DNA from 2 places in the Pantoea phytostimulans genome. Region 2 is predicted to be linked to the other one. Evidence: predicted binding sites of a transcription regulator. Region 2 holds the regulator's gene; the other holds the start of a gene.

Region 1 (14,737 bases), 1.7 Mb from region 2:
CAAGCTGAGCAGCCAGAAGCAAGCCATCAACATCATCAATGCCAGTACACTGCGCAGATGCACCATCCAACGTCCCGGACGCGGCAAACATCGCGCCACGCCGGGCAACGCCGCCACCGCCAGCCAAGGCAAACTCATGCCAACGCCGAGAAAGAAAAACAGCAGCCAGAGCTGTGGCAGCGGCGCGGTCAAAGCGTAGGCCAGCGCGGTGCCCAGAAAAGGTGCGCTGCACGGCGTTGCCAGCAAAGTGGCAAACGCGCCTTGGGTAAAATGCCCCAGCAAGCCGTTGTTACCGTGCGTCGCCAGACGGGTATTCAGCGAGGATGGCAGCCGTAAATGCAGCAGATCAAACAGGCTTGCGCTGAATAAAAAAGTGACCAACACCATGAAAATCAAGAAGCCAGGGCTTTGGAATTGAATGCCCCAACCCAGCGCCTGACCACTTAATCGCAGCCCGGTCATTAGCAGCGCCAGCAGTAAAAACGAGGCGATAATACCGGCGCTGGAAGCCAGAAATTGCTTCCGCGTCTGAGCGCGGCTCTGCGACTGCTGCTGCACTAGCCCGCTGAGCTTGATCGCTAACACCGGCAACACACAGGGCATGAGATTGAGGATCAATCCACCCAACAGCGCCATCAAGGCGATCACTAAAAAGTGGGTGCTGTCTGACGACAACAGCGCGTGTTGGCCCAGTATCGTTTCGCTCTGCTGAGCAATCCCGCCGTCGGCAATCACCAGTGACACGATTTCACCGACCAACTCCGGCGCGTTATCGCCCCACTCATCGCTGACCGGTACTCGTGCCTCCAACACCGTGCCATCAACATTGATGATCGGTTTACCCATCATTGCGCCGGCAGGATTATCAAAAAACAGTTCAGGCTGTTGCCATCCTGCCTGGCGCTCGGCACGAATTTGCACTTCATTCGCGACGTAATGGGCTTGCAGCTTGTCGGTCAATCCCGATGACACGGGAACCTGGCCCATCGCGCGGGCATAGTCAGTGGCAAACGCTCTCTGAGCGGGCTGCGTGAGATCCAGCGAAAAAGCGTAGTCAGTGAGGATACAGACGTTGGAACAGGTAGATAACGTGAGCGTCCCCGCCAGGCGGTTGCCTTGCAGATTACTGATGGCTAGCGGCAAACTAACATCGCCGTGATAACCCTGGGTGGTCAGTCCTGAGACATCAAAGCGGGCGGGTGTTGGCCAATACCAGCGGCTTTGAAGGGTGGATTGCTGCCAGCGAATGGTTGGCGCAACACCGCCTTCGCCTGGCGTACGCCAGTAAGTTTTCCAGCCCGATTGCAGCCGAATATCCAGTAGCACCTGTTGCGTATTGTTGTGTGGCGCGCTGCGCAGCCGTACTTCTGCATGCGAGTTCTGCGCATCACGCAGCCAGCCACTGTCTGCCGCATGCACCGCTGGCAAACTCACCGCCAGCAGCAGTAGCAAGCTTCTGATAAAAATAGTCATGATGTTCTCCGAAAAAGTGAATTAACGCGGGATAAGCGCGCGTATCACAGTCGGAAAACGCAGAAAGTCAGATGTCGCCGTCGAGGCGCTCGCGGAGAAGAAAGTGTAAGTGCACTGCGCAAAATCGGCAGCGTAATAGCGTGGGACATTACCCACAGCATCAGTAAAACAGGCAAGGCGAGATCGAGTAGCGGCGTATGGCCAGGCAAAGATTTTGCACTGAGCGCGCAACGGCTTTCGCCCACCAGGCTTTCATTCGTTTGCGAAGCGGAGAGAGTTGGCTGAGCAGGTACAGGTGGATTCACCACGCGCTGCACCGTTCTTTCAACCACGCAAAGCGCCAGCAGCAGGCAAGCCACTACTAAAATCCATTTTGCGCGCTGTTGCGAAATCTTCATGATCGGGTCCAAAAGAAAAGTGTGCTTATGGTATGCATTCTGACCCTAAGCACAACCCGTCGCTGTGTAAACTTTTGTCGAGTTAACGTCATCAGACGATATCGTCAACCACTCCCCCATCTACACGGAGTGCTGCACCCGAGGTCGCCGATGACAAAGGTGAACAGACATAAACCACCATGTTTGCCACCTCCTCTACCGAGGCAGCGCGCTGAATGACTGAGCTAGGCCGTTGCGCCATGACAAACTCTTTCGCCAGCGTTTCGAGTGATTTACCGGTGCGTTTTATTTCATCTTCCATCATGCTGGCGAAGCCGTCTGACAGCGTTGGTCCCGGTAAAACGCTGTTCACGGTGACGCCCGATCCCGCCACAAATTTAGCCAAACCGCGCGCCAGCGCAAGCTGCGCGGTTTTGCTCACTCCGTAATGCACCATGTCTGCTGGAATATTACGTGCTGATTCAGAAGAGATAAACACCACGCGGCCCCAGCCTTTTTCGACCATGTGAGGCAATAAAGCACGCGATAAACGCACGCCAGACATGACGTTGGTTTGCCAGTATTGTTCCCAAAGCGCGTCATCGATGTCATAGAAATCTTTTTGCCCGTAAATGCCCGCGTTATTGACCAAAATATCGATCTCCGGCAAGCCTTTCAGAAGCGTGTCCACGCCTTGCGCGCTGCCGAGATCGGCAATGGCACTGTGAATTTTCACGCCCGGCACGGCGGCATTCAGCTTCTGCTGCGCGTGAGCGAGGGTGGCCTCGCTGCGTCCGTTGAGCACGATTTCTGCGCCGCATTCAGCTAACCCTTGTGCAATAGCAAAACCAATGCCGCCCGTTGACGCGGTCACCAGGGCGACTTTTCCGCTGAGATCTATTTTCATGCTGCACTCCTGTAAGTGGCTAAAGAATCGATTTTCTTGGTAAGAGCCTGGCTGAAAGAGAGAAAACAGCATTGTTCGAACATGCTTTGTAACCCATCTTGCTGGCCGGTTACAAAACGTTGAGCCTTTTGAAGACCCGTTCAACAGCAGCAGAAAACGCGGACCGATTCCCCGTCAGCAAACCTATTCAGCGCTTTTTTCTTTTTGATGCAGAAAACGGCCCGGATAGTCGGGTGTAAGACTATGCTGGCTGTCGTAGCGGCCAAACAGCTTGTAGCGATTGAGGGCGATGCGGTCGTAGGCGAAGTTGCTGATGCTGTCGGGAAAGTGGCGCAGCACGCTGAGAAAGCGCCACGGCGCAGCCATTTTCTGCATAACGCGGAACACCGCTTGCGCCCGCAGCCAATGCTGTTGATCGGCAATATAGACAATGGTACTGACATTTTCTTGCGGTAAACCGGCCCACTTCAACAAGGTTTTACCCTCTTCACTTTGCACTGAGGCAAAACGAACCTGCCGCGCCACACGATGACGCAGCAGGAAATTTACCCAGCCATTACAGAGTTTGCAGACGCCGTCATAAAGCACGACGCTCTCGCCCGGTTGCAGATAAGGCGGTGGTGACATGATCATCCTCTTTCACGCGTTCACTCAGAGGAAAAGTGTAGCCTGTTGTCGCAAGTTGGTGGCGCAACCATTTAACGGCGCGTAGCTGATCGGCCTCTTGCGAACCCACGCGTAATACCGGCCCAAGCGCCATCGGCTGGGCTTGCTCCGCCAACCGCCGCAGCTCAGGTAAGTATTCCGCTCCCGGATGGCCTGGCATACGTTGCGCGAGTCTGGATTGATAGCGCGCCACCGCTTCATCAGGGGTAATTTGCAGCCACAGCTCCAGCACTTCGCTTACGCCCGCCTGCTGCAACCCCTGCTCCAGCACATGTTTAGGCTGAAAACCAAACCAGGCATCAATTAGAAAAATGCACTCTGCAGGTGCCTGACCGACTATTTGCCAAATCGCCTGATAGGCCGCGCAGCCCAGCTGCCGATTGCGCTGGCGATCCACGGGCGCGAAGCTGGCCATAAAAGGCTCTTTCACGCTGTCGAGAGTCAGCACCGGCAAACCAAACTGCTGCGACATCAGCCGGGTTAAGGTGCTTTTACCCGAGGCAGGAATGCCGTTTATCAGCACCACACGTTTTAGGGGAGTTTCATGGGTCATAAGATGGCGATGACCTCCGCGACGCTGCTGGCCTGACGTAAGCGAACCAGCGTATCCTCATCCTCCAGCAACGATACAATGGCGCGAATGCCCTCTTCGATATGCGCATTGCTGTCGCGCGCGCCAAACATAATGACAATATCGGCCTTGTCGCTGCCTTCAAATGAGATCGGCTCAGAGAGCAAAATCATACTGAAACAGTCGCGGATCACACCGGTTTCGGGTCGGGCATGGGGAATCGCAATCCCCTCTTCAAATACGTAATAGGCGCCGTGCGTTAGGGTGTTGGCAATTACCGCTTCCGGGTAAGAGGCTTTGACGTAGCCTCCGCTGACCAGCGGTTGCGCCGCCATAGCGATAACCTGACGCCAATCCGTGGCGTCGATGCCGACCTGAATCGCGTCTGCCTCTTGCAATAACTGTTTAATCGTCATTACGGCTCCTTAAATCGATTTGCGAACAACATTGCGCAATTCATCGATTTTGACAAACAGCGGATCAATTTCATTGCGATAACGTCGACTTTTCGCAAATACCGTTAATGCACGGTTATATTCCAGCATTAATTGTTTCTGCGTTTCGCCATCGCGTGGATTAATAGCCAGCTTGTTTTCTAATGCCGTTATTTTCTCACGGCTTGATTCAGCCAGACGATCCTGCTCTTCCTCTTGCTGGCTATTATTTGTCGCACTCTTTTTCATGAATCCAAACATAGCGTCTCCCGCCCCGAATGGTGCCGGGGCACCTCAGGTTAATGCATCATTTAGGATTAAAAAATTAACGGAATAACTGCATCTTCTCGACTAATACACTCGTGACTGCATCATTAGCCGGGACGAGAAAATTACGTACGCTGTCGTTCACTTTGCCTTTTTCAAAGGTATTTTTGCATTGGCTTACCCATTGAACATTCATTTCCGTGCCGACATTCACCTTTTCAATACCGCTGCGGACGGCTAACCGCATATCTTCATCACTGACGCCAGTGCCACCGTGTAACACCAGCGGCGTGCGCGTCGCCTCGGTGATCTCAGCTAAACGTTGATGCTGAATGTGCGCCTTGCCGGTGTACAAGCCGTGAACCGTGCCAATAGAGATAGCCAGCATATCCACGCCGGTTTCATCGACAAAACGCTTGGCGTCATTCACGGTGGTGAACGCAATCTCCTCCATCGCCACCACTTTGCCATCTTCCGACCCGCCAATCGCGCCCAGTTCTGCTTCAACAGAGACATTTAATGGCCGCGCCATATCAATCACTTTACGAGTATTCGCAATATTCTCTTCGATGGATAAATGCGAACCGTCATACATCACAGAACTGAAGCCGGTATCAATTGCCAGTTGAATGGAGTCGAGGTCAGAACAGTGATCTAAATGCAAACAGGTTGGAACATTTTTACTTTCTGCCAGCGATTTAATCGCATCAACCAATAATCTGTGCCCAAGATATTTTGCGGTGCCGGTCGAAATCTGAATCATTAATGGGCTGTTGGTTTTTTCCGCCGCTTTGAAATAAGCGGGCAACATCTCAAGGCAATGTAAATTAAACGAACCAACAGCTTTGAATTCACGGTCTTTAGCGATATGTAACAGCTCGGCGAAATTATAAAGTTTCATGAATTTTTTCCTCTTGCGGCTTAGTGGGTTTTCCGTTAACAAACCAGGCAATAGCGGTAATAAAGGCAATAAACAGGGCGACGAACAGCCAGTTATTTTGGAACGCATGTCCCAGAACCAAACCGGTGCTGATGACATCGGAATCGCTGAAGGTGACACCGGTGAAGCCGTAGCTTTCCAGCATCGGGACCAGAATTGCAGGCAGAAGGGTAATAAACAGACCGTGAACGAAGCCGCCGATTATCGCACCACGACGTCCGCCCAACGCATTGCCAAACACGCCTGCGGTGCCGCCTGCAAAGAAGTTGGTCAGCAGGCCTGGCAGGATCATCGCCAACCCAAACATCGGGAAGACGATCATGCCGACCACCGAGCCCACCGTGGTGGCCAGGAAGCCAACAATCACGGCATTCGGTGCATACGGGAACATCACCGGGCAATCAAGTGCCGGTTTGGCATCAGGTACCAGACGCATGGCGATGCCACGAAACGCAGGAACTAACTCGTTAAGCAGGAGACGCACGCCGCTGTACAGCACAAACACCCCAGCAACGAACTGGATAGACTGCATAAACGCATACATCAGGTAGTTCATGCCGTTGCTGTATTGCGCGATAAATGCCGGGCCTGCGGCGACAGCCGGAATCAGGTACATCGGCACCATCACCACCGCCATCGCTAAGTAAGTGTCTTGCAGAAACTTGAAGTTGTCTGGCAGCTTGAGGTCTTCGGTTGAGCGCGATCCTTTGCCGACCACTTTCGCCACCGCCGCCGTCACCAGATAGCCAATGGTGCAGAAGTGACCGAGCGCGACATCGTCAGAATCCGTAATACGTCGTACCACCGGTTGTGCCAGCGCAGGCATAACCACGGCCATGATGCCGCCAAAAATGCCGCCAGTAAGGATCAGAGGTAAGCCTGTCAGCCCCGCTTTATAACCGATGACAGCGCCAATTGTGGCCATCCACAACAACGCTTGTCCGGTCAGGAAGATATATTTGAACGGGGTAATGCGCGCAATGATAATGTTGACGATGAAAATCACCAGCAAGGTCAGTGCCACTTCAGAACCCAGTTCGCGGTTCGCTAACCCGGCGATGGCAGCCACATCGGTGATATAACCCTGCATGCCAAAGCCGTGCGTAAATATGGTGTTCAGGAAGGTTAATGTGCCGACAATGATATTAATACCGGCCATCATAATTAAGAACCCCAGCAGGGTTTTAAAGGTGCCTTCCACCACCTTCCCTGCAGATTTTTTTTGCAGCAGCAGACCAATCAGGGCAATAAAGGCGATCAGAATTGATGCCTGCCCTAATAAGTCTTTTACCAGGAAATCAATCACACTATTCATGGCTAGGAACCTTCATGTTGTGTTCTTTTAAAAACGCCACGAGCTTCTCCTCAATTTCCGTTTTATCGGTGAGCTTATTGAGAATAATGACGCGTTTAATCTGTTCCGGGCTGGCGTCGGCATTCAATACATCAGCAAAGGCTTTTTGCGTCAGAATGATGTCGGATTTAAAGGCGTTGGCTTCAGATATTGTGGTGTGATCAATATCCGCTTCAATTTCCAGTTTCTTTAATACCGATTTAGCGCTCATCTCAATTGCAAAACTGGATCCCAGACCGCAACCACAAACACATAAAATTTTCAGCATGGTGTTCTCCTCACAAGATATTCAGTTGTTTAGCGAGTTTATAATGGTGCCCTTCAATATCGACCAAGCGTTTCTTCATGCTTATTAAATCAATGGGAATCGGTTTATTGCTGCCATTAATAATGACCGCTTTATTCCGCATTCCAGATTGAATACAACGAACCACTTCACTGGCCATAATGGTGCCTTGGTAAATCTCTTCACAGGTAGGATCACCATTACGCAGACCGTAACCGATAATGGTTTTGCGAATACGCACGCCAATCATCGGTTCAAGCTGTTTAATCAGGGTATCGATCGCCCCTTGAAAACCAGGAGAATATTCGCGGGTGTAACCTTCTGAACAGAGGATCACCACGCTGTTCTGCGCGGCCAGTCGCTGCGTAATACGCTCAGCCAACTGCAGCGTGGGGATTTGGCATTCTGGAATCAGCGCAAAATCCGCATTGGATTTAATCGCGGATTGCAACGTTAATTCCCCGCAATAGCCACCCAGCAATTCCACCATAAAAACGCGACCGGTTAACGCGCGGCCAGTATTCCGCAATTTCGCCACTTCTTTTAAAACTTGTTCGCAAGCCGTAGAAAATCCGATGGTGTAATCACTGCCAAACACGTCATTATCGATGGTCATACCGACGCCAAAACAATTAACGCCAAATTCACTGAGTGTATGCAAAAATTGCAGTGAACCATCGCCACCCGCCATCACTAATACATCAATGCGTAGCGACTTCAGCTGGCGCGCAATTAATTCATATTCGCTGCGCACTAATTTTTTATCGGTCCTGCCAGACTGCATGACCGGAATTGAGGCGATTGAAAAATCCATTAAGTCGCGTTGGGACACGTCCTGGTGACGATTGGCTAATAAACCCGGTATGCCGCCGTTAAATAACACCATATCCGCTTGCGCCATCCGACCCATTTGGAAAATAAAATTATTAATACCGGTGACATCACCGCCGCTGATCACCATCCCAATTCTCATATTGGACACTCCATTGGCTGTATTGCGTCTGGAAATCATTGTTGCGGGATAAGAGCTTTGTATTTGCAATGAAGATCACATTAATGACAGGAATTTTTAAATGCAGAGCGTTGACACCAGGTTTTCATGACTGATTTATGTGATGATTATCACAATATGAATCTCAGGTTAAATAATAAAAAAACATTACACATCAATAGATTAACCATTAATGACTTCGCGCGATTTTTTAACACGTGCTTTCTCTTTTTTCGCTTTAACAGCACAATTCAAATTTGTGATTTTCACCTCATTTTCAGCGGTTCAGTCGCTTATTTATCCAATTTATTATCCGCCCTCATAATTAAAAACAGCAGGTGTAAATAGTGCCTAAAACCTAATTTAGCGCCGATCAATGATTGACTTGCCCCAAGGTCAGCCTGTCCAATAAGGCGTTTATTCACTTCAGAAGAGAAATCATGACGTCCTCGCAGGAAATGCTCCGCCAACTGGGTGAGGTGGTCGGCGCTAAACAGGTATTGACCCATCAGGATGATAAAGCCTGGTATACCAAAGGATTCCGGGTTGGACGTGGCGAAGCCTTTGCCGTTGTTCTGCCACAAACGCTGTGGCAACTGTGGCAAACGCTACAAGTTTGCGTTGCAAACGATGCCATTATCTTAATGCAGGCTGCCAATACTGGCGTGACGGGCGGCTCGACGCCGGACGGCAATGATTATGATCGCAATGTCGTCATTGTCAGTACGCGGCTGTTAAAAGGCGTGCAGGTTATCGATCAATCGCGTCAGGTGATCGCCTTCCCTGGCTCCACATTGACCGAACTGGAGAACACTTTAAAACCGTTGGGACGCGAGCCGCATTCAGTGATCGGATCGTCCTGCATTGGGGCGTCGGTGATTGGCGGTATTTGCAATAACTCCGGCGGCTCTCTGATTCGACGTGGCCCGGCATTCACAGAAAAATCGCTTTTTGCGCGTATTCATGACGACGGTCGGCTGGAGATGATCAATCATCTCGGCATTGCGTTAGGCGATACGCCGGAAGAGATGCTGCGTCGTCTTGAACAACAGGAATTTACCACCGGCGATCAGCCTGACTGGGACGGTAAAATCTGGGCTGACGATTACGCCGATCAGCTGCGCGATACGCAGGCTGACAGCCCTTCTCGCTTTAATGGCGACATGCGTTACCTGCATGAAAGTTCGGGCAGCGCAGGCAAAGTGGTGGTGTTTGCCGTGCGTCTGCCGACGTTTGAAGCCAGCCAGAAAAGCGATACATTTTATATCGGCACCCCAGATGAGAAAGCGCTGGTAGCGCTGCGCCGTTATTTATTGGCGAACATGCACGAATTACCGTTACAGGCTGAATATATCCATCGCAACGCGTTTGATTTAACGGTGCGTTACAGCAAGCACATGTATCTGGCGATCGGCAAGCTGGGCGCACAGGCACTGCCCGGCTTGATGGCCAGGAAAGCCAAGTGGGATGTGCGCGTCAGTCATCTCAAATTTCTACCCAGAAACAGCATCGATAAAATGCTGCAATTTTTTAATCAGGTCACACCGCGCTTCGTTGCGCCGCGCATTCTTGATTACCACGCACGCTTTGAACATCATTTGATGATTAAAGTTGAGGCGCAGCAAACGGCGGAACTGCAGCAGTTGCTGGAAAATTTCTTCCGCGATCAAAACGGCGAGTTTTTCCTCTGTAACGCACGCGAAGCCGCGGATGCGTTTCTGGTGCGTTTTGGCGTGGGCGGCTGCACTATTTCGTATTGCGATTATCTTGGCTATAACCCGGATGAGCGGTTAGTGGCGTTTGATGTGGCTCTGCGCCGCAACGACGAGAGCTGGCGGCTGGTGTTGCCGGATCATCTGGCTGACCAGGTTCAGGTGGATTCTTGCTGTGGGCATTTCTTCTGCTTCGTCAATCATCAGGATTACGTGCTAAAACCTGGCGTAGATGCGAAAGCGTTTAAAGCGGCGGTGATTGAGGTGTTGGAGCAGCGCGGCGCGAAATATCCGGCGGAGCATAATGTCGGGCATTTATACCACGCATCCTGTGAGCATGAGCAGCACTGGCGTCAGTTGGATCCGACCAATAGCTGTAATCCGGGAATTGGCAAAACCAGTAAGAAAAAGTATTGGGGCTGAAGGCAAGAGTAGCTGGCTGGCCCCCACCTCAATCCTCTTAAGTGCGAGGTCGTTTGTCCCCCACCTCAATCCTCCCCCATACATGGGGGAGGAAGATGCTGCCCTATGCTAACTCTGTAGCTGCATTTGGCAGCGTCTCCTTCCTCCGCTTCGCGGGGGAAGGCCGGGATGGGGGCCAGCGCGCAGATGAGGTCGTTTGCCCTAAAGCAAACGGCGACTTACTTACCGTAAGCTTCAGTCGAAATCGTCAGCGTGATCTCATCGCTCACCGCAGGGACATACTTATCCAGCTTGAAATCAGAACGCTTAATAGTGCCGGTGGCATCAAAACCAATTGCCTGCTTCTTCACCATCGGGTGCATCGCTTGCTGATTCAGCGTGGCATGCAGCGTAACCGGTTTAGTGATGCCTTTCAGCGTCAGATTACCTTCTACATCAAATTTATTGTCGCCTTTCGCCACCACTTTGGTGCTATGGAAAGTCGCATTAGGATATTTAGCCACGTCGAAGTATTCCGCGCCTTTAAATTCTTTGGTCAGCGCCGCAACATGGCTGTCGATTTTGCTCACCGGCAGCGTAACGTCTACGCGTGATTGCTCAGGATGATCTTTGTCAAACACCAGCGAACCCGTTGAGTCAGGGATATCGGCGGTTGGATGTGAAAAACCAAAGTGTGTCCAGGTCGCAATAACCGAAGTGTGCTCAGGATTGAGCTGATAATGCATGGCTTCCGCCTGCGAGAAAGGGACATACAGACTGGCAACAGCTAACAGTGGCAGCGCAATGCGCTTAACGTTTTTCACACGATATTCCTTATTAAAAAACAGATTCATTAGGAGTGTCGTCTAATATGGCAGGAATAAACAGTGAAGAGATTTGCTGATATTTTTCAAATAAATTCAGCAATATCGCAGCGTGACTATCACATTAACGTCCAGCTGTAAAAAGCACCCGCCAGCGGCGACGCTGATTCGTTAAGCGAGTATGCAACTGTTGCAGATCGCCTAACGTCAGCGCATCAATGCTTGTTTGCGTCATATCGTGCAAACCCTGCTCCCTTCGCAATGCCGTTAAGGCCGCATTGCTCTCATCAACACGGAGCTGCGTTTTTAATGCTTCGATATCCAGTGTAGCGATCTCATTGTCCAACGAGCGTAAGAATCTTTTGCAATGCTGTAACAACCTACCGACGCTAAGGTTGGGTGATTGCAGCGCAAACAGTACGCCGTCGTGATCCGCGCTACGTAAATAACGGCTACTCACCACGTAACCGATCTGCTGTTCCACCCGTAAACGCTGGAAAAAACGCGGTTCATAGATCTGCGCTAAAGCACGGAGTGCCGCGAGCGGGTGTCGTTGATCCAGGGGGATAAACAGTAACAACGCGTTATCGCGACCAGGATGATCAATGCGCGACACACCACTGCGTGAAGACAAAGGGGCACTGCGCAGCAGTGGATTAACGGGCAGTGAAAACGTGGCTAAGCGCCGTGCAATGACATGGTGCAGAGCTTCACTTCCCCCGCACAGCACGGCCCGCCAGCAGGTCGGGCTACTTGCAGAAGTTAAGTGCTGAGGCAACCTCTTCAGCAACTCACGAATGGCGATGCTTTCAGGTTGCTGCGGATCACTACCAGAACGATTATCCGCGAGCGCATCAGCAACCTGTTCCAGCGCCCAGTCCGCAAGCTTCTGGTTATCCGGCAGGCGAAGAGTCAACTGCCAAACGCCCTGCGCTTCCCTCCATTCACCGCCGCCACCTACATGACGCAACGTGGCAAACAGCGGGCGCAGTCGCTTCGCGCACGCCTCACCAGACTCGGAAAGATTACTGAAAAATTCAGGGCGCAGAATCAGGGTTGCTGCTTTGTCTGACGCAAGGTGCAACAATGTCACGGCAGCGGTTGGCAGTGGCGAGCAGATGAGTTCGGTTTTTAGCGGATAAAAAGCGAAAGCGGTAACAGCAGATTGACGCTGTGGTGCTGTTTCTCGCGGCGCTAAGCTAAGCTCAAACCCTTGGGTTTTGACGCTTTCGCCCAGCGCTTTATTTGAATAAACGGCATTCGAGCAAAATAGCGTAGCGGAAGGCGCAGCCTGTAATGCCGCGATAAAAGCGTGAAACCTTTTCGGCTCGGCTGGCGCAAAACCCAACACGCGCTGACGCAGCTGCTCCAGCGGTGACAGCGCGTTAAAACGCTGCTGCGCCAGTTGCAGATAATGCATCTGCTGTTCTTCACAGGTTTCCCCGATAGCCTGTAAAGCGTGTTGCACGCTTTGACTCAGCCGATCGGGCTGCTCGGTGGTGAAAATCGCCACCAGCCAAAGCTGCTTATCCGATTGATAAAGCCACTTCAATTCGATTTCGCTGGCAATACCGCGCTGGCGCAAAGATGCCATTAAACCGCCGGGCGCATCATCCAGTAAAAACTCACGCAATAGCGTGACGTTGTCACTCCATTGAGCATCTAAGATCCACGAATGCCAGTATTGGGCTACGCCTTCGCTCAGCATGGCGTGCGGCTTCATTTCAGGGAGTAATTGCAGTGGCGGTATAGTGAGTTGAACCTGACCTTGCGGCAGCGTTTCAGCAAATCGCTGCGCCAGATGCGCCAGGTCATCTAACGATTGTGGTCCCTGCAGCCAAAGCTGCAGGTTACTGGCAACGTAAAAACGCTGATGAAAATCACGCAGCGCCTGCTGCAACGCGACAACGTTAGCGCCAAAGGCATCGGCGCTACCTATTTGAAAGCGATGAAATGTGTGTGGCTCAGCGACCAGGCTAAACAGCGCCGCCTCAGCCTGCGCAGGCACGTGATGCTGAAGTAAGCGATATTCAGCATCAATGACGGCCATTTCCTGTTTGATCGCCGCAGTTTCAAACAAGGGCGCGCAGAGCATATCGTGCAACCGCGCTAATCCATCCCCAAATCGAGCCGCTGTGATTTCAAAAAAATAGGCGCTGTGCCGCGCCAGCGTGGTGGCATTAACACGTCCGCCGTTAGCCTGAATCCAGCTCATCAACCGATCGCGATCGGGCCAGCGCTGACTACCGGTAAACAGTAAATGCTCCAGCAAGTGCGCTAAACCTGGCCAGCGATCCGGTTCGTCATGACTGCCCGCCTTAACCTGTATCAACGCTGCCGCATCGCGCGCATCAGGTTGATGCACCAGCGTCACGGCTAATCCATTCAGGTTCAGGCGGCGAATCATCAGATGTTACGTGACTTATAAATCAGCTGAGAATTGCTGCGGTTACGGAATTGCAATTGACCAATTTTGATATCACTGCAATCCGCTTCGCGACGGGCTTCAAGAATTTTGCCGTGATGCGGCGATTTGCTGCAAACCGGATCGGCGTTGTCCGCATTGCCGGTAAGCATGTAAGCCTGACAACGGCAGCCGCCGTAATCCTTCTCTTTTTCATCGCAAGAGCGGCAAGGCTCCGGCATCCAGTCGTAACCGCGATAACGATTAAAACCAAACGAGTTATACCAAATGTCATCCAGGCTCTGCTCAAGCACCGAAGGAAACTCAACCGGCAGCTGGCGCGCGCTGTGGCACGGCAGCGCGGTGCCTTCCGGCGTTACGCTGAGGAAGATCGCACCCCAGCCGCCCATGCAGCCTTTCGGTCGCTCTTCGTAATAGTCGGGAGTAACAAACAGTAGATTGGTCAAATTACCGCTTTTACTCATGCGCTGGCGATAGTCGTTAACGACGCCTTCTGCCCGCGCAATTTGCTCACGCGTGGGCAATAAACCTTCGCGATTGAGCTGTGCCCAGCCATAAAACTGGCAGGTGGCGAGTTCAACATCATCCGCTTCCAGCTCAATGCAGAGATCGATGATTTTGTCGATCTGGTCGATGTTATGGCGATGCAAAACAAAGTTCAGCACCATCGGATAGCCGTGCGCTTTCACCGCTTTTGCCATCTCCAGCTTCTGCTGAAAGGCTTTTTTCGACCCTGCCAGTGCGGCGTTCAGCGTTTCATCGCTGGCCTGAAAGCTGATCTGGATATGATCAAGCCCGGCGTCAGCAAACGCATCCAGTTTGTTGTGCGTCAGGCCAATGCCAGAGGTGATCAGATTGGTATAGAAACCTAAATCACGGGCGGCACGGATCAGCTCAGGCAGATCTTTACGTACCAGCGGCTCACCGCCGGAAAAGCCCAGCTGCACACTGCCCATGGCACGCGCCTGACGAAACACCTCAATCCACTGATCGGTGGTGAGCTCTTTTTCTTGCTGAGCGAAATCCAGCGGATTCGAGCAGTACGGACACTGCAGCGGGCAGCGATAAGTCAGCTCCGCCAGTAGCCATAGCGGCGGATTGACGCCGG
Region 2 (14,737 bases):
GAATCCGCCGTTGACCACTATCGAACAGCCGATGTATCAGCTCGGCGCGCGCAGCGTGCAGCTGCTGCTGGAAAAAATTCGCCATCCACGTGCGCCGATTATTCGGGAAGTGTTGCCCTGGAAGCGCGTTGAACGCGCTTCCAGTTAACTCAATGCCAGATCAACAGCACGCAGGCTGCGGTTAATGCGCCCATTGCCACGTTGAAAATTGTCCAAGCCCGGCGGCTGCGAAGGATGCGGCCAATCATCGCGCCAAACCCCATCCAGATTACCCCTGACAGCAAATTCACAATGAACATGCCAAGGCTAATTGCCATCACGGAATGGCGGTACGCCTCGCCCGCCAGACTAAAGCTGGCTACCGCGCCCAACGCCATTAACCAGGCTTTGGGATTGATTAACTGTAATAATCCGCCCTGCCAAAATGGCATGGGTGCTGCGGGTGCATCATCGGTTTCCAGTTTTTCATAAGCTGCGGTCGCAATCTTCCATGCCAGCCACAATAGATAGAGGCTACCGGCAATCTTAAGGAATAAATGCAGTGAAGGATAAAGCACGATCAGGCCGCCCACACCGAACGCCACCATCAGTAACATGACCTGCATGCCGATCATGATGCCAATCATCAGCGGAATGGTGCGCATAAAGCCAAAATTGGCGCCCGAGGCGGTGAGTAACATATTATTAGGGCCTGGCGTGATCGCGGCGACCCAGAGAAAACCCAACATCGATAAAAAAAGGCTCAGTTCCATGAAAATCGGGTGCTCCTCACCCCATCAAGCAAAAAACCTATCGAAGCTAACAGTGTGATATGGAACAGACAAGCCTTTACGACATGAAATTTACTGGCAGTGCAGATGAACGTTTTAACGCACCCGCGGGCTTACGCAACCCGCATCTGCAAACCGTGCTGCCGCGCCTGCTCAGACGCCATGTAACGTTGCAGCCACACTGGCAGCGGCTCGATCTGCCGGATGGCGATTTTGTTGATCTGGCGTGGAGTGAAGATCCGCAGCAAGCGCAGCACAAGCCGCGCGTGGTTCTGTTTCATGGCCTTGAGGGGAGTTTTACCAGCCCTTATGTACATGGTTTGATGCAGATGTGTCAGGCGCGCGGTTGGCTGGCGGTGGTCATGCATTTTCGCGGTTGCAGTGGCGAGCCAAATCGCCTGAACCGTATTTATCACTCCGGTGAAACCGGCGACGCCAGCTTTTTCCTGCACTGGTTACGCGCGCGCTGGGGCCATGTTCCCACCGTGGCGGTTGGTTTCTCGCTTGGCGGTAATATGCTGGGCTGTCTGCTGGGTCAACAAGGCAACGAGGCCGCACTGGATGCAGGCGTAATCGTTTCGGCCCCACTGATGCTTGAGCCCTGTAGCCTCCGGCTGGAGCGAGGTTTCTCACGCTTCTATCAATATTACCTGCTCGCTCAACTCAAGAAAAACGCTGAACGCAAGCTGCTTGCCTGGCCGGAAACGCTGCCGGTGGATTTAACTCAATTGAAGGCGTTGCGCCGTTTACGTGATTTTGATGATGCGATCACCGCACGTGCCCACGGCTTTACGGATGCCAGCGACTATTATCGTCGTGCCAGTGCTTTGCCTTTATTAAAGGCGGTGCGTAAACCGCTGCTGATCATTCATGCCAAAGACGATCCGTTTATGAGCGATGAAGTGATACCGCGCAAAGAACAATTATCTGCCACTATTACTTATCAGCTGACGTCACATGGCGGCCATGTTGGTTTTGTCGGTGGTACGCTGCGTCAACCGCAACTGTGGCTGGAACAGCGCGTGCCGCAATGGATTTCCCCTTTTTTGGATTGCTAACCCGTGATTATTCCCTGGCAAGATGTTTCGCCCGAAACACTCGAAAATCTGATTGAAACCTTTGTCCTGCGAGAAGGTACCGACTACGGCGAGCATGAGCGCAGTCTGGAAGACAAAGTTGCTGATGTACGCCGCCAGCTTGAGCGTGGCGATGTTGTGCTGGTGTGGTCTGAACTGCATGAAACGGTAAATATCATGCCGCGCAATGAATTTCGCAGCTAATGCGCTAACGAGAAATTCATGCTAACAATGCTCTTCGCCCGACCTCACAGGGAGTTTTTTTATGTCTGCTCGGCATCCAATTATCGCGGTGACCGGCTCCAGCGGAGCCGGAACCACCACCACCAGCCTCGCCTTTCGTAAGATTTTTCAGCAGCTGGATCTGCACGCGGCAGAGCTTGAAGGCGACAGTTTTCACCGCTTTACCCGCCCGGAAATGGACATGGCGATCCGCAAAGCGCGCGATCTTGGACGTCATGTCAGCTATTTCGGTCCCGAAGCCAATGACTTCGGCCTGCTAGAACACTCTTTTATCGAATACGGTAAAAGTGGTCAGGGTGAGTCGCGCAAATATCTGCATACCTATGATGAAGCGGTGCCGTGGAATCAAGTGCCCGGCACGTTTACACCCTGGCAGCCGCTGCCGTCGAATACGGATATTTTATTTTACGAAGGCCTGCACGGCGGCGTTATGACAGCGCAACACAATGTGGCTGAAAACGTCGATTTACTGGTTGGCGTAGTGCCGATTGTGAATCTGGAATGGATTCAGAAGCTGGTGCGTGATACCAGCGAGCGCGGGCATTCACGTGAAGCGGTGATGGATTCAGTGGTGCGTTCAATGGAGGATTACATCAATTTCATTACCCCACAGTTTTCCCGCACGCATATTAACTTCCAGCGCGTTCCTACCGTAGACACGTCAAACCCGTTTGCCGCACGCACCATTCCGTCGCTGGATGAGAGCTTTGTGGTGATCCATTTTCAGGCGTTGGAAGATATCGATTTTCCTTATCTGCTGGCGATGCTACAGGGATCGTTCATTTCGCACATTAATACGCTGGTGGTGCCGGGCGGCAAGATGGGATTAGCGATGGAGTTGATTATGGGGCCATTGGTAAAACGATTAATGGAAGGTAAGCGGATTGAATAAATATCTACCCTAAATAATTCGAATCGCAGGAAGATGGCAACGAATGAATCCTGATGAGCTGATTAAAGTAGATGTTACCGGTGAATGCGGGCAGTCAACGCACCAGCAATTTGAAAAATGATGGATAGAGAGGCCGAGAGTCGGCCTCCAGCAATTACCGTTCTTTCACTTCATAGCTGTGGGTCATTTCTACCCCTTTACCCAACATGATCGCGACTGAGCAATACTTCTCAGCCGAAAGATCGACAGCACGTGCAACCGCTTTGTCAGCCAGCGCTTTGCCGCTGACAATAAAGTGCAAATTAATATGCGTAAAAATACGCGGCGCTTCTTCGCGACGTTCGGACGTCAGCTTCACCTCGCAATCCACTACATCATTGCGGCCTTTCTGCAAAATGGTGACCACATCAATCGCGCTGCAACCGCCCGCTGCCATCAACACCATTTCCATTGGGCTAGGGGCTTTATCGCCGGCGTTGCCGTCCATCAAAACCTGATGACCAGAAGAGGATTCACCAAGAAACGTTAGACCTTCAACCCATTTCACTCTTGCCTGCATGATTTAGCTCCCAGAATATGCTGATTTGCCGCCAGAGTACGCTTTCACCTGGTAAACAGCAATCCAGAGAAATCCGCACTTTGCTGAAGCGAGACAACACAAGACAGTCGGCAAAAGCTGTGCTACAAACAGAGCTGAAAATATTTTTCGTCACTCGATGACGGAGCCGGGAAGAATTAAGCGCACTGCGCCAAATGCAGCCCGAATAATTTCCAAAATGGAAAATGCTTTACGCTTTCATCGCCTGACAGGGAAACTGTCCCCTGTATTTTGGGCACGATTACAACAGAGGATAATAGCGAATGGTTCTCGGCAAACCGCAAACAGACCCTACACTCGAATGGTTCCTGTCCCATTGCCATATTCACAAATATCCATCCAAAAGTACGCTGATTCACCAAGGTGAAAAAGCTGAAACGCTTTACTACATCGTGAAAGGTTCCGTTGCGGTTCTGATCAAAGATGAAGAAGGCAAAGAGATGATTCTCTCCTATCTGAATCAAGGCGATTTTATCGGCGAGCTTGGCCTGTTTGAAGAAGGTCAGGAACGCAGCGCTTGGGTACGTGCGAAAACCGCGTGCGAAGTGGCGGAAATTTCTTACAAGAAATTCCGTCAGTTGATTCAGGTAAACCCGGATATTTTGATGCGACTGTCGTCGCAGATGGCGCGTCGCTTACAGGTAACGTCAGAAAAAGTGGGTAACCTCGCTTTCCTCGACGTGACTGGACGCATTGCACAAACACTGCTTAATCTGGCCAAACAGCCAGACGCCATGACGCATCCCGACGGCATGCAAATTAAAATTACTCGTCAGGAAATTGGCCAAATTGTTGGTTGTTCACGTGAAACCGTGGGCCGTATTTTGAAGATGCTGGAGGATCAGAACCTGATCTCAGCACACGGCAAAACCATCGTCGTTTACGGCACCCGCTAATTCCTGTCACTCCCGGCGTGATGGCAACATCACGCCGTTATTATTTGCGCTGAGCTGATGTGGCGTCGAATCATTTATCATCCTGAGATCAATTATGCCCTGCGGCAAACGCTGGTCCTTTGCGTGCCCGTTGCGCTCGGCTGGCTGTTTGGCGATCTGCAAAAAGGTCTGCTGTTCTCATTGGTTCCCGCTTGCTGCAATATTGCTGGCCTTGATACGCCCCACAAGCGCTTCTTCAAACGCCTGATCGTTGGCGGCGGCCTGTTTGCACTTGGCAGCTTTCTTATTCAGTGGCTCACGCTGAAAGGCATTCCCCTGCCCGCGATTCTGTTTGTCGTGCCGCTTTTGCTGGGTGTAACGGGTGAGATCAGTCCACTTCACGGGCGTTTACTGCCCGGCGCGCTGATCGCCTCTATCTTCACCTTAAGCCTGATGGGGCACATGCCTGTCTGGGTTCCGCCGCTGCTCTACATTGGCGGTACGCTGTGGTATGGCCTGTTTAACTGGTTCTGGTTTTGGTTGTGGAAAGAGCAACCAATGCGTGAAAGCCTGAGTCTGGTCTATCGCGAGCTGGCAAATTATTGCGACGCGAAATACACCTTGCTGACACAACTCACCGATCCTGAAAAGGCGCTGCCACCTCTGCTGGCGCGTCAGCAAAAAGCAGTGGATTTGATTAATATCTGCTATCAGCAGATGCATATGCTGTCTGCCAACGGTGATGAAACCCATAAACGCCTGAAGCGGGCTTTTCAAGTTGCGTTGGATTTACAGGAGCATATTTCGGTCAGTCTGCATCAGCCGGAAGAAGTGCAAAAGCTGGTTGAGCAAAGCCATGCCGAAGCGGTGATCCGCTGGAACGCTAAAACCATTTCTGCACGGCTGCGCGTCTTAGCTGACAATATCCTTTATCACCAGCTTCCCGATCGTTTCTCAATGGATAAGCAGCTGGGCGCACTGGAAAAAATTACGCGCCAGCATCCCGATAACCCGGTCGGCAATTTTTGTCTTTACCATTTCAACCGCATCGCCCGCGTGTTACGTACGCAAAAGCCGCTCTATCAACGTGACTTAATGGCCGATCGCCAACGTCGCCTCCCGCTTCTGTCTGCGTTGCGTAGCTACCTAAGATTCAGATCCGCCGCACTGCGCACCGCCGGACGGTTTTCTGTGATGCTAATGTTTGGCAGCGCGTTGGCGATGTTTTTCAATATCCCCAAACCCTACTGGATTTTGATGACCATTATGTTCGTCAGCCAGAACAGTTACAGCGCCACGCGGGTTCGTATTCAGCACCGTGCGCTGGGTACTTTTGCTGGATTGGTGATTGCGGCCGCCACGCTGCGCTTCGCCGTCCCGGAATCGCTGGTGCTGTTGATCATGCTGGCCATTACTTTTATCAGTTATGTCTTCACTCGCCAGTTTTATGGTTGGGCAACGATTGGTTTTACCGTCACAGCGGTTTATTCGTTGCAGTTGCTGTCACTGAATGGCGCGCAATTTCTGCTGCCGCGCCTGATGGATACCATAATGGGCTGCCTGATCGCCTTTGGCGGTATGGTGTGGCTGTGGCCACAATGGCAGAGCGGTTTATTGCGTCAAAATGCGCATGATGCGCTGGAAACTTACCAGGATGCGCTGCGCATGTTGCTGGGGCCTGAACAATCGGCTGAAAAACTGGCTTATCAGCGGGTGCTGGTTAATCAGGCACATAACGCCTTGTTCAACTCGCTCAATCAGGCGATGCAGGAGCCGGGTTTTAATTCGCAATATTTAAAAGATATGCGCATGTGGGTGACACACAGTCAGTTCATCGTTGAACACATTAACGCCATGACCATTCTGGCGCGTGAACATACCATGTTGCCCCCTTCACTGGCGGAGAGCTATTTGCAGTCGTGTGAAATTGCCTTGCAGCGTTGTCAGCAGCGGCTGGAGTATGACGGGAACAGTTCTCAGACCAACGTGTTGGAAGCCGCAGAGAACATCAACGAAGGCCCGATTACGGTGTTAGAGCAGCATGTTAAACGCATTCAGGCCCATCTGAGCGTGATGCATACCATCTCGTCTTTGGCCTGGAGCCAGCGCCCGCAACACGGTCGCTGGCTGGTGAGGCATTTGCGGAAAAGCTAATTCACGGAGAAAAGGCGTTACGCGTTAAGCACCTTTTCTACCGCTTTGGCGAAACGCATCATGCCTTCTTCAATATCGGCGGGCTCGATCACCAGCGATGGCGCAAAACGAATCACGTCGGTGCCAGCCACCAAAATCATTAAACCTTCTGTTGCGGCAGCATTCAGGATGTCTCGCGCTTTGCCTGCGTGCTGCGGTTTCAGCGCCGCGCCAATCAGCAAACCTTTACCGCGAATATCTGAGAACAGATCGTGCTTCGCATCAATAGCCTTCAGCGCTTCAACATATTGCTGACGACGCGTTTCAACCCCGTCCAGGACTTCCGGTGTGTTGATGATGTCCAACGCAGTTTCGGCAATGGCGCACGCCAGCGGATTACCGCCGTAAGTGGTGCCATGCACGCCCGGCGCCATGGTCGACGCGATTTCATTGGTGGTCAGCATCGCGCTTACCGGAAAACCGCCGCCCAACGCTTTGGCCGAGGTCAGAATATCTGGCGTCACGCCATAATGTTCATAGGCAAATAGCTTGCCGCTGCGACCCATACCGCTTTGTACTTCATCCAACACCAGCAGCGCCTGATGTTGATCGCACAATGCGCGTAGGCCTTGCATAAATTCCGGCGTGGCGGGCATCACGCCGCCCTCACCCTGGATCGGCTCAACCACGATGGCACAGGTGTGATCGTCAATCACCGCTTTGACAGCGTCCAGATCGTTGAAAGGCACATGCACAATATCCGCCGGTTTTGGACCAAAGCCATCGGAATACTTCGGCTGCCCGCCAACCGATACGGTAAACAGCGTGCGGCCATGAAAAGCATTGTGGAAAGCGATGATTTTGCTTTTGAAAGGACTATGACGCTTATAGGCATAATAACGCGCCAGCTTGAAGGCGGCTTCGTTAGCTTCTGCGCCAGAGTTGGCGAAAAAAACGCGGTCAGCAAAGGTGGCGTTGATTAACTTGCTGGCAAGACGCAGCGCCGGTTCGTTAGTAAAAACATTGCTGGTATGCCACAGCGTTTCACCCTGGCTTTTCAGCGTTTCTACCAGCGCCGGATGGCAGTGGCCCAACGCAGTCACCGCGATGCCGCCTGAAAAGTCGATATACTCTTTGCCTTGCTGGTCCCATACGCGACTGCCTTTGCCTTTCACCGGCACAAACTGCGCTGGTGCATAAACAGGCAAAATAACGTTATCGAACGTTTCCCGCGTTACCGCAATTTTTTCCGCTGCCATTGACGACCTCATTTGATTGTTTGTTGAGCCAATGTGAAATAATAATCACAAAATATGCATAAAAAATCATTCAAAGGCAAACAGTGTTTTACTGATCAAGGAAATTGCGCAGCAGTTGATGCCCTTGTTCGCTAAGAATGCTTTCTGGATGGAACTGTACGCCTTCCAGCGCCAGGGTTTTGTGGCGGAACCCCATAATTTCATCGGGTTGCCCGTCGCGCAGGCTCCAGGCGGTAATCTCAAATTCGTCTGGCAACGTATCACGCTGGACGATCAAAGAGTGATAACGCGTTACGGTAAGGGGATTATTCAGATGGCGGAACACGCCGCAGCTGGTGTGTTGAATGGCAGAGGTTTTCCCGTGCATCACCTGACGCGCGCGCACCACTTTGGCTCCATATGCTTGCGCGATAGCCTGATGACCCAGACAGACGCCCAGTATCGGTATACGTCCGGCAAAATGGCGAATCGCCGCCAGCGAAATCCCCGATTCATCCGGTGTACAAGGGCCGGGCGAAATCACCAGATGCGTCAAAGGCAGCGCCTCTATCTCTTCCAGCGTGATGGCGTCATTGCGCACCACGCTGACTTCTGCGCCGAGTTCGCAAAAGTATTGGTAGAGATTCCAGGTGAAAGAGTCGTAGTTGTCGATGAGCAGCAGCATGACCAATCCTGAGTGGTTAAAAGCGCCGCCATTCTACAGCTGTTACGCTATCTCACTCACCACTTTCGTAAAGACCTTCTCAAGCGGCTTGAGGTCGCCGGAAGCACCCGCCTGATTTGCAGCGTTCCATGCTTCAGACTCGATTTTTTCCCACTCCAGCAAATAACCTGCATGCAGCGCTAACTGTTCGAAGAAGATGCGTTGCGCGCGGCCATTTCCCTCACGGAAAGGATGCAGCACGTTGATCTCGCAATAATAATGCGCCATACGCTGCACAAACGCTTCTGGGGAAAGATCGGCTAAACCCTTCTCCTCCTCCAATGCGCTCATGAGGGTATTCCCCTCTTTTTCGATATATTCGAAATGGCAAAATGGCGTATCGCCGCGCCAGATATCGATAGTACGTAGCTCGCCTGCCCAGCTGTAAACATCCTGGAAAAGGGTGCGGTGAATATGACAAAGATAGGGCAAACCCAGCGTATAGGTGCTGAGCTCTAACGTAGCAAGCCGCGCTGCGCTGAAGCTTAACTCCGCTTTGCGTAGCTGAGCGGCATCGTGAATATCAAGGCGATTTTTCAGCACATCATCGTTATGCCACAGATAAGGATCGCGGGCGGCAGCAATATTATTGGCCATATTGCCTCCTCAACGATTCCAGTCGCGCCTGAGCATCTTCACCTTTCAAAGCCAGCTCATTTAACGTGAAGCCTTCAAGCCGACAGCTCGCCTGATAGCTGGCAGCACGCCGCTGTTGCCAGAGCGCAGATTTTTGTTTGTCTGTGAGTTTATGTGCCATGTCGCCTCCTGCTGGGATTTGCCCTAAGTATAAGAGCAAAATTTTCCTTTGCCGGAGGCGGATAGGGTTCGCCATCGGGAGATGGCGATATAAGTGCGTTAAGGCAGGACTTTCGCGGAAATGATAACTACCGGTTTTGACGGTACATTCTGGTATGGGCCTACATCTTTCGTTGGCACCTGAGAAATTTTATCGGCCACTTCAATGCCTTTCACAATTTTACCAAATACCGCATAACCAAAATCACGCTGGCCGTGATCGAGGAAGGCGTTATCTGCCACGTTCAGGAAGAACTGGCTGGTGGCGCTGTCTTTATCAGCCGTACGCGCCATTGAAATAGTGCCACGCAGGTTACGCAAGCCATTGTCCGCTTCATTTTTAATTGGCGCATTGGTCTGTTTCTGCTGCATATCCGTGGTGAAGCCGCCCCCCTGAACCATAAAGCTCGGGATCACACGGTGAAAAATAGTATTGTTATAAAAACCGCTGTTCACATAATCGACAAAATTTTTCACTGAAACCGGCGCTTTTTGGTCGTTCAGTTCGAGTTCGATATTGCCGGCAGAAGTAGTAAGCAGAACGTGTGTATCGCCTTTAGCGGCTAATGCCGAGGCGGAAACTGAGGAGAGCGCTAACAGGGCAACTGCCGCTGTCAAAGTACGTTTAAACATGAAAGATTCCTTACCTTGGAGAGCGAGCTCAAAACGTGATTGATTGTAAAGAGCATGTAATACAAGAGCCAGCGTTTTACCTTAATTTACGCTGAGCTCAACGAAACAGCGCAAACGTTAAACCCAACGTCTTACGTGACTAAAATCACACATTCAATGAAATATGGATCCTGATTTTCACTGGTTGTTTATTAAGATCACAGTTGCGTTTACACTTTCTGACACTTTTGCCGACCTTCCGGTTCTTAACAGGTTCAGAACATGACAAACCGAAATCGACTAGGCCTTACCTGGATCAGCTTCTTTTCGTATGCGCTTACCGGCGCGCTGGTGATTGTCACCGGCATGGTAATGGGTGATATTGCGAAAGATTTCCAGATCCCTATTTCTAGCATGAGTAATACCTTTACCTTCCTTAATACCGGCATTCTGGCGGCAGTTTTTCTTAACGCCTGGTTGATGGTTATTATCCCGCTGAAGCGCCAGTTGATTTTCGGCTTCATATTAATGGTATTTGCCATCATTGGCCTGATGACCAGCCGCGATCTCAGCATCTTCTCGCTATGTATGTTCGTGCTGGGTGTGGTCAGCGGCATTACTATGTCGATTGGTACTTTCCTGATTACCCATATGTACGAAGGTCGTCAACGCGGTTCACGCCTGCTGTTTACCGACTCCTTTTTCAGCATGGCAGGCACGCTGTTTCCGGTGCTGGCAGGGATTCTGCTGGCGCGTCAGTTGCCGTGGTACTGGGTTTATGTCTGCATCGGCGTTATCTATGTGGCTATTTTTGTTCTGGCGATGTTTATTGAATTCCCCGTGCTGCGCAAACCAGAAAACAGCCCAACCGTCGAAAAAGAGAAATGGGGCGTGGGCGTGCTGCTGCTTTCCGTTGCCGCGCTGTGCTACATCCTCGGCCAGCTTGGCTTTATCTCTTGGGTGCCAGAATACGCGACCAAAACCATGGGCATGGATATCGCCAGCGCAGGTCAGTTGGTCGGTAACTTCTGGACAGCCTACATGGTTGGCATGTGGGTGTTCAGCTTCCTGCTGCGTTTCTTCGACCTGCAACGCATTCTAATGGTGTTAGCGGGCCTCGCCACGGTATTGATGTACTGGTTTGTCAGCAGCAACGACGCCAGCATGTTGAGTTGGATCATCATGATTCTGGGCTTCAGCTCCAGCGCAATTTACACCACCATCATCACGCTGGGTTCGCTGCAAACCAAAGTCGCTTCACCGAAGCTGGTGAACTTTATCCTGACCTGCGGCACCGTTGGCACCATGTTGACCTTTGTGGTTACCGGTCCGATTGTTGAAAAGAGTGGCGTACACACTGCGCTCTCTACCGCGAATGGCTTGTATGCTGTGGTGTTCGTCATGTGTGTGCTGCTGGGTTTTGTTACCAAGCATCGCCAGCATGGTCACGTTACGCATTAATCCCCGAGGGCGGCGTTACGGCGCCGCCCTGCCTCGTTCAGCGTTTAAAATCCACCCGCTCTGCTTCCCGTAAATAAATCTCGCTCTGCGCCGGTTGGGTCGCCGCAATCAATGCGCCACCACGAATCGAATAGCGTACGGGAACCTGTCGCCTTACTGCATCAAAACCGTTCTCTGCCGGTAGAATAATCAGGTTGGCATCATTACCGACCTCAAGACCGTAACCGCTGAGATTCATGGTCTTCGCGCTGTTGTGAGTAATCAGCTTCAGTCCTGCATCAATCTGCTCATATCCCATTAGCTGACAAACATGCAGCCCCATGTGCAGCACCTGCAGCATGTTGGCGGTGCCAAGCGGGTACCAGGGATCAAACACATCATCATGACCAAAGCAGACATTAATATCCGCTTCCAGCAGCTCTTTTACCCGCGTAATACCGCGTCTTTTGGGATAGGTGTCGAAGCGTCCTTGCAGATGAATATTCACCAGCGGATTTGCCACAAAGTTAATGCCTGAAAGGCTGAGCAAACGAAACAAGCGTGAAGCATAAGCGCCGTTATAAGAGTGCATTGCCGTGGTATGACTGGCGGTTACGCGCGCGCGCATGCTATCTCGATGTGCCAGCGCCGCCACGGTTTCAACAAAGCGTGACTGCTCATCATCAATCTCATCGCAGTGCACATCCACCAGCTTGTCGTAACGATTAGCAAGGGCAAATGCCTTATGCAACGACTCCACGCCATATTCGCGGGTAAATTCATAATGGGGGATCGCGCCGACCACATCCGCGCCCATGCGCATCGCCTCTTCCAGCAACGCTTCACCATTGGGATAAGAGAGAATCCCCTCCTGCGGAAACGCCACAATCTGGATATCAATCCACGGCGCCATGTCCGCTTTCAACGCCAGCATGGCTTTCAGCGCGGTCAAGGTGGGATCAGAAACATCTACGTGGGTACGCACAAACTGAATGCCATTCGCGATTTGCCACTTCAGCGTTTGCATCGCGCGCTGCTTTACATCTTCATGGCTGAGCAACGCTTTGCGCTCAGCCCAGCGCTCAATGCCTTCAAACAGCGTGCCGGATTGATTCCACGTCGGTTCGCCCGCCGTTTGCGTGGTATCGAGGTGAATATGCGGCTCAATAAATGGCGCACTGGCTAATCCGCCTTCTGCATCCAGCACCGCATTCATCTGCTCGGCGTGCTGCGACTGCTGATGAATAGCGGCGATCTTGCCTTCAGCAATATCGATCTGCCACTCTCCATCACGCCCGGGCAGGCGCAAATTGATAATCGACTTCAGGGACGGTTTGGTCATAGCGATGCGTTCTCCATTCAGACGTATTCGCTTAAAGCTAGCACGATTCAGCTTCATGATGAGAGCGAGCCAGATAACGCTTTTTTCAGCAATATAAGCGAGTTAGATAAAATCTTTCAAAATCAGCCATATAACTCTAAATAGGTATATAAAGCCCTTATTGATATACATCAATAAGGGCTAAAAACGTCGCGCTATTGTAGCCGCAGATATCGCAAATTTGAGGCAACAATGAGCAAGCACAATGTCGTCATTATTGGTAACGGCATGGTCGGCCACCGCTTCATAGAAGAGCTGATCGACAAAGCTGATCCTGGCCAGTTTTCGTTGACCGTTTTTTGTGAAGAACCCCGCGTCGCCTATGATCGCGTTCACCTTTCTGCATACTTCTCCCACCACACCGCCGAAGAACTTTCCCTGGTTCGCGAAGGCTTTTACGAAAAACATCAGGTCAAGCTGCTGCTTGGTGAACGCGCCATTACCCTCAACCGGGAAGAGAAGCTGATTCACTCTAACACCGGTCGCGCCGTTCATTACGATACGCTGATTTTTGCCACCGGTTCTTATCCCTGGATTCCGCCCATCAAAGGGGCCGAGGGCAGCAACTGCTTTGTTTATCGCACGATTGAAGATCTCAACGCTATCGAAGCCTGTTCACGTCGCAGCAAACGTGGCGCGGTGATTGGCGGTGGATTACTGGGTTTAGAAGCCGCAGGTGCGCTGAAAAATCTGGGTGTCGAGACGCACGTTATTGAGTTTGCGCCCGTCTTAATGGCGGAACAGCTCGACAAACAGGGCGGCGAACAGCTGCGTCGCAAGATTGAAGAGATGGGCGTGCAGGTACATACCGGCAAAAATACCCAACAGATTCTTCATCATGACAAAGGCGGCAAAACGCTGCAGTTTGCGGATGGCAGCGAGTTGCAGGTCGATTTTATTGTCTTCTCAACCGGTATTCGTCCGCAGGACAAACTGGCGAAGCAGTGCGGACTTTCAATCGGTACGCGCGGTGGCATTGCCATTAATAACCGCTGCCAAACCAGCGATCCCACCATTTACGCCATCGGTGAATGCGCCGCCTGGCAAGATCGTGTATTTGGCCTGGTTGCGCCGGGCTATAAAATGGCGCAGGTCGCCTGCGATACGCTATTGGGCCGTGATAACGCTTTTTCTGGCGCGGACATGAGCGCCAAATTAAAACTGCTGGGCGTAGATGTCGGCGGCATTGGCGATGCTCGTGGCAACACGCCGGGCGCGAAAAGTGTTGTCTGGCTGGATGAAAGCAAATCTATCTACAAACGCCTGATCCTCAGCGAAGATCAGAAAACGCTGCTTGGCGCAGTGCTGGTCGGTGATACCAGCGATTATGGCAATCTACTGCAACTGGTCCTGAATGCGATTCCTTTACCTGGCAATCCTGAAGCGTTGATTCTTCCGACCGGCAGCGGCGAAAAGCCGTCAATTGGCGTGGATGCGCTGCCTGACAACGCGCAGATTTGTTCCTGTTTTGACGTCACTAAAGGCGACATCATCACAGCAGTAAAAGGCGGATGTCACACCGTGGCGGCGTTAAAAGGGGAAACCCGTGCCGGCACCGGATGTGGCGGCTGCATACCGCTGATTACGCAGGTGCTTAACAGCGAGCTTAGCCGTCAGGGCATTGAAGTGAATAATCATCTTTGCGCCCACTTCCCTTATTCGCGCCAGGAGTTGTATCACCTGATTCGGGTAGACGAAATTAAAAGCTTTGATGCGCTGTTGGCTAAATATGGTCAGGGTTACGGCTGCGAAGTGTGTAAACCCACGGTGGGATCGCTGCTGGCTTCTTGCTGGAATGATTATGTCCTGAAACCGCAACATACGCCGCTGCAGGACAGCAATGATGTTTTCCTCGGCAATATCCAGAAAGACGGCACTTATTCAGTGATCCCGCGTTCACCGGGCGGTGAAATCACCCCGCAAGGTCTGCAAGTGATTGGCGAAGTCGCACAGCAGTATA

The links. Region 2 encodes CRP, which controls carbon source genes, mostly activating them, when cyclic AMP is high. Its sites were predicted from a motif close to ATGTGANNNNNNTCACAT; they were not measured.
Region 1: a site for CRP is predicted at 8,386-8,403, ahead of ACF2G4_RS04900 (6-phosphofructokinase). Genes of this name have one in related genera too.

Annotation. Positions count from the first base shown of each region.
Region 1 is NZ_CP173698.1:1,021,665-1,036,401, reverse strand. It holds gene ACF2G4_RS04950 (protein-disulfide reductase DsbD family protein) at 1-1,473, opposite strand, end outside; gene ACF2G4_RS04945 (hypothetical protein) at 1,518-1,871, opposite strand; gene ACF2G4_RS04940 (SDR family NAD(P)-dependent oxidoreductase) at 1,963-2,757, opposite strand; gene ACF2G4_RS04935 (thiol-disulfide oxidoreductase DCC family protein) at 2,941-3,384, opposite strand; gene ACF2G4_RS04930 (glucokinase) at 3,335-3,976, opposite strand; gene ACF2G4_RS04925 (PTS sugar transporter subunit IIA) at 3,973-4,410, opposite strand; gene ACF2G4_RS04920 (hypothetical protein) at 4,420-4,689, opposite strand; gene ACF2G4_RS04915 (class II fructose-bisphosphate aldolase) at 4,754-5,596, opposite strand; gene ACF2G4_RS04910 (PTS sugar transporter subunit IIC) at 5,583-6,950, opposite strand; gene ACF2G4_RS04905 (PTS sugar transporter subunit IIB) at 6,943-7,257, opposite strand; gene ACF2G4_RS04900 (6-phosphofructokinase) at 7,268-8,248, opposite strand; gene dld (D-lactate dehydrogenase) at 8,707-10,401, shown strand; gene ACF2G4_RS04890 (YceI family protein) at 10,620-11,234, opposite strand; gene pqqF (pyrroloquinoline quinone biosynthesis protein PqqF) at 11,329-13,611, opposite strand; gene pqqE (pyrroloquinoline quinone biosynthesis protein PqqE) at 13,611-14,737, opposite strand, start outside.
Region 2 is NZ_CP173698.1:2,704,693-2,719,429, forward strand. It holds gene ACF2G4_RS12695 (LacI family DNA-binding transcriptional regulator) at 1-148, shown strand, start outside; gene ACF2G4_RS12700 (LysE family translocator) at 150-752, opposite strand; gene ACF2G4_RS12705 (hydrolase) at 812-1,828, shown strand; gene ACF2G4_RS12710 (YheU family protein) at 1,832-2,050, shown strand; gene ACF2G4_RS12715 (phosphoribulokinase) at 2,112-2,981, shown strand; gene ACF2G4_RS12720 (OsmC family protein) at 3,136-3,540, opposite strand; gene crp (cAMP-activated global transcriptional regulator CRP) at 3,843-4,475, shown strand; gene ACF2G4_RS12730 (YccS/YhfK family putative transporter) at 4,533-6,608, shown strand; gene ACF2G4_RS12735 (aspartate aminotransferase family protein) at 6,626-7,846, opposite strand; gene ACF2G4_RS12740 (aminodeoxychorismate synthase component II) at 7,935-8,510, opposite strand; gene ACF2G4_RS12745 (putative adenosine monophosphate-protein transferase Fic) at 8,553-9,146, opposite strand; gene ACF2G4_RS12750 (YhfG family protein) at 9,136-9,306, opposite strand; gene ppiA (peptidylprolyl isomerase A) at 9,405-9,977, opposite strand; gene tsgA (MFS transporter TsgA) at 10,239-11,417, shown strand; gene ACF2G4_RS12765 (cytosine deaminase) at 11,455-12,738, opposite strand; gene nirB (nitrite reductase large subunit NirB) at 12,970-14,737, shown strand, end outside.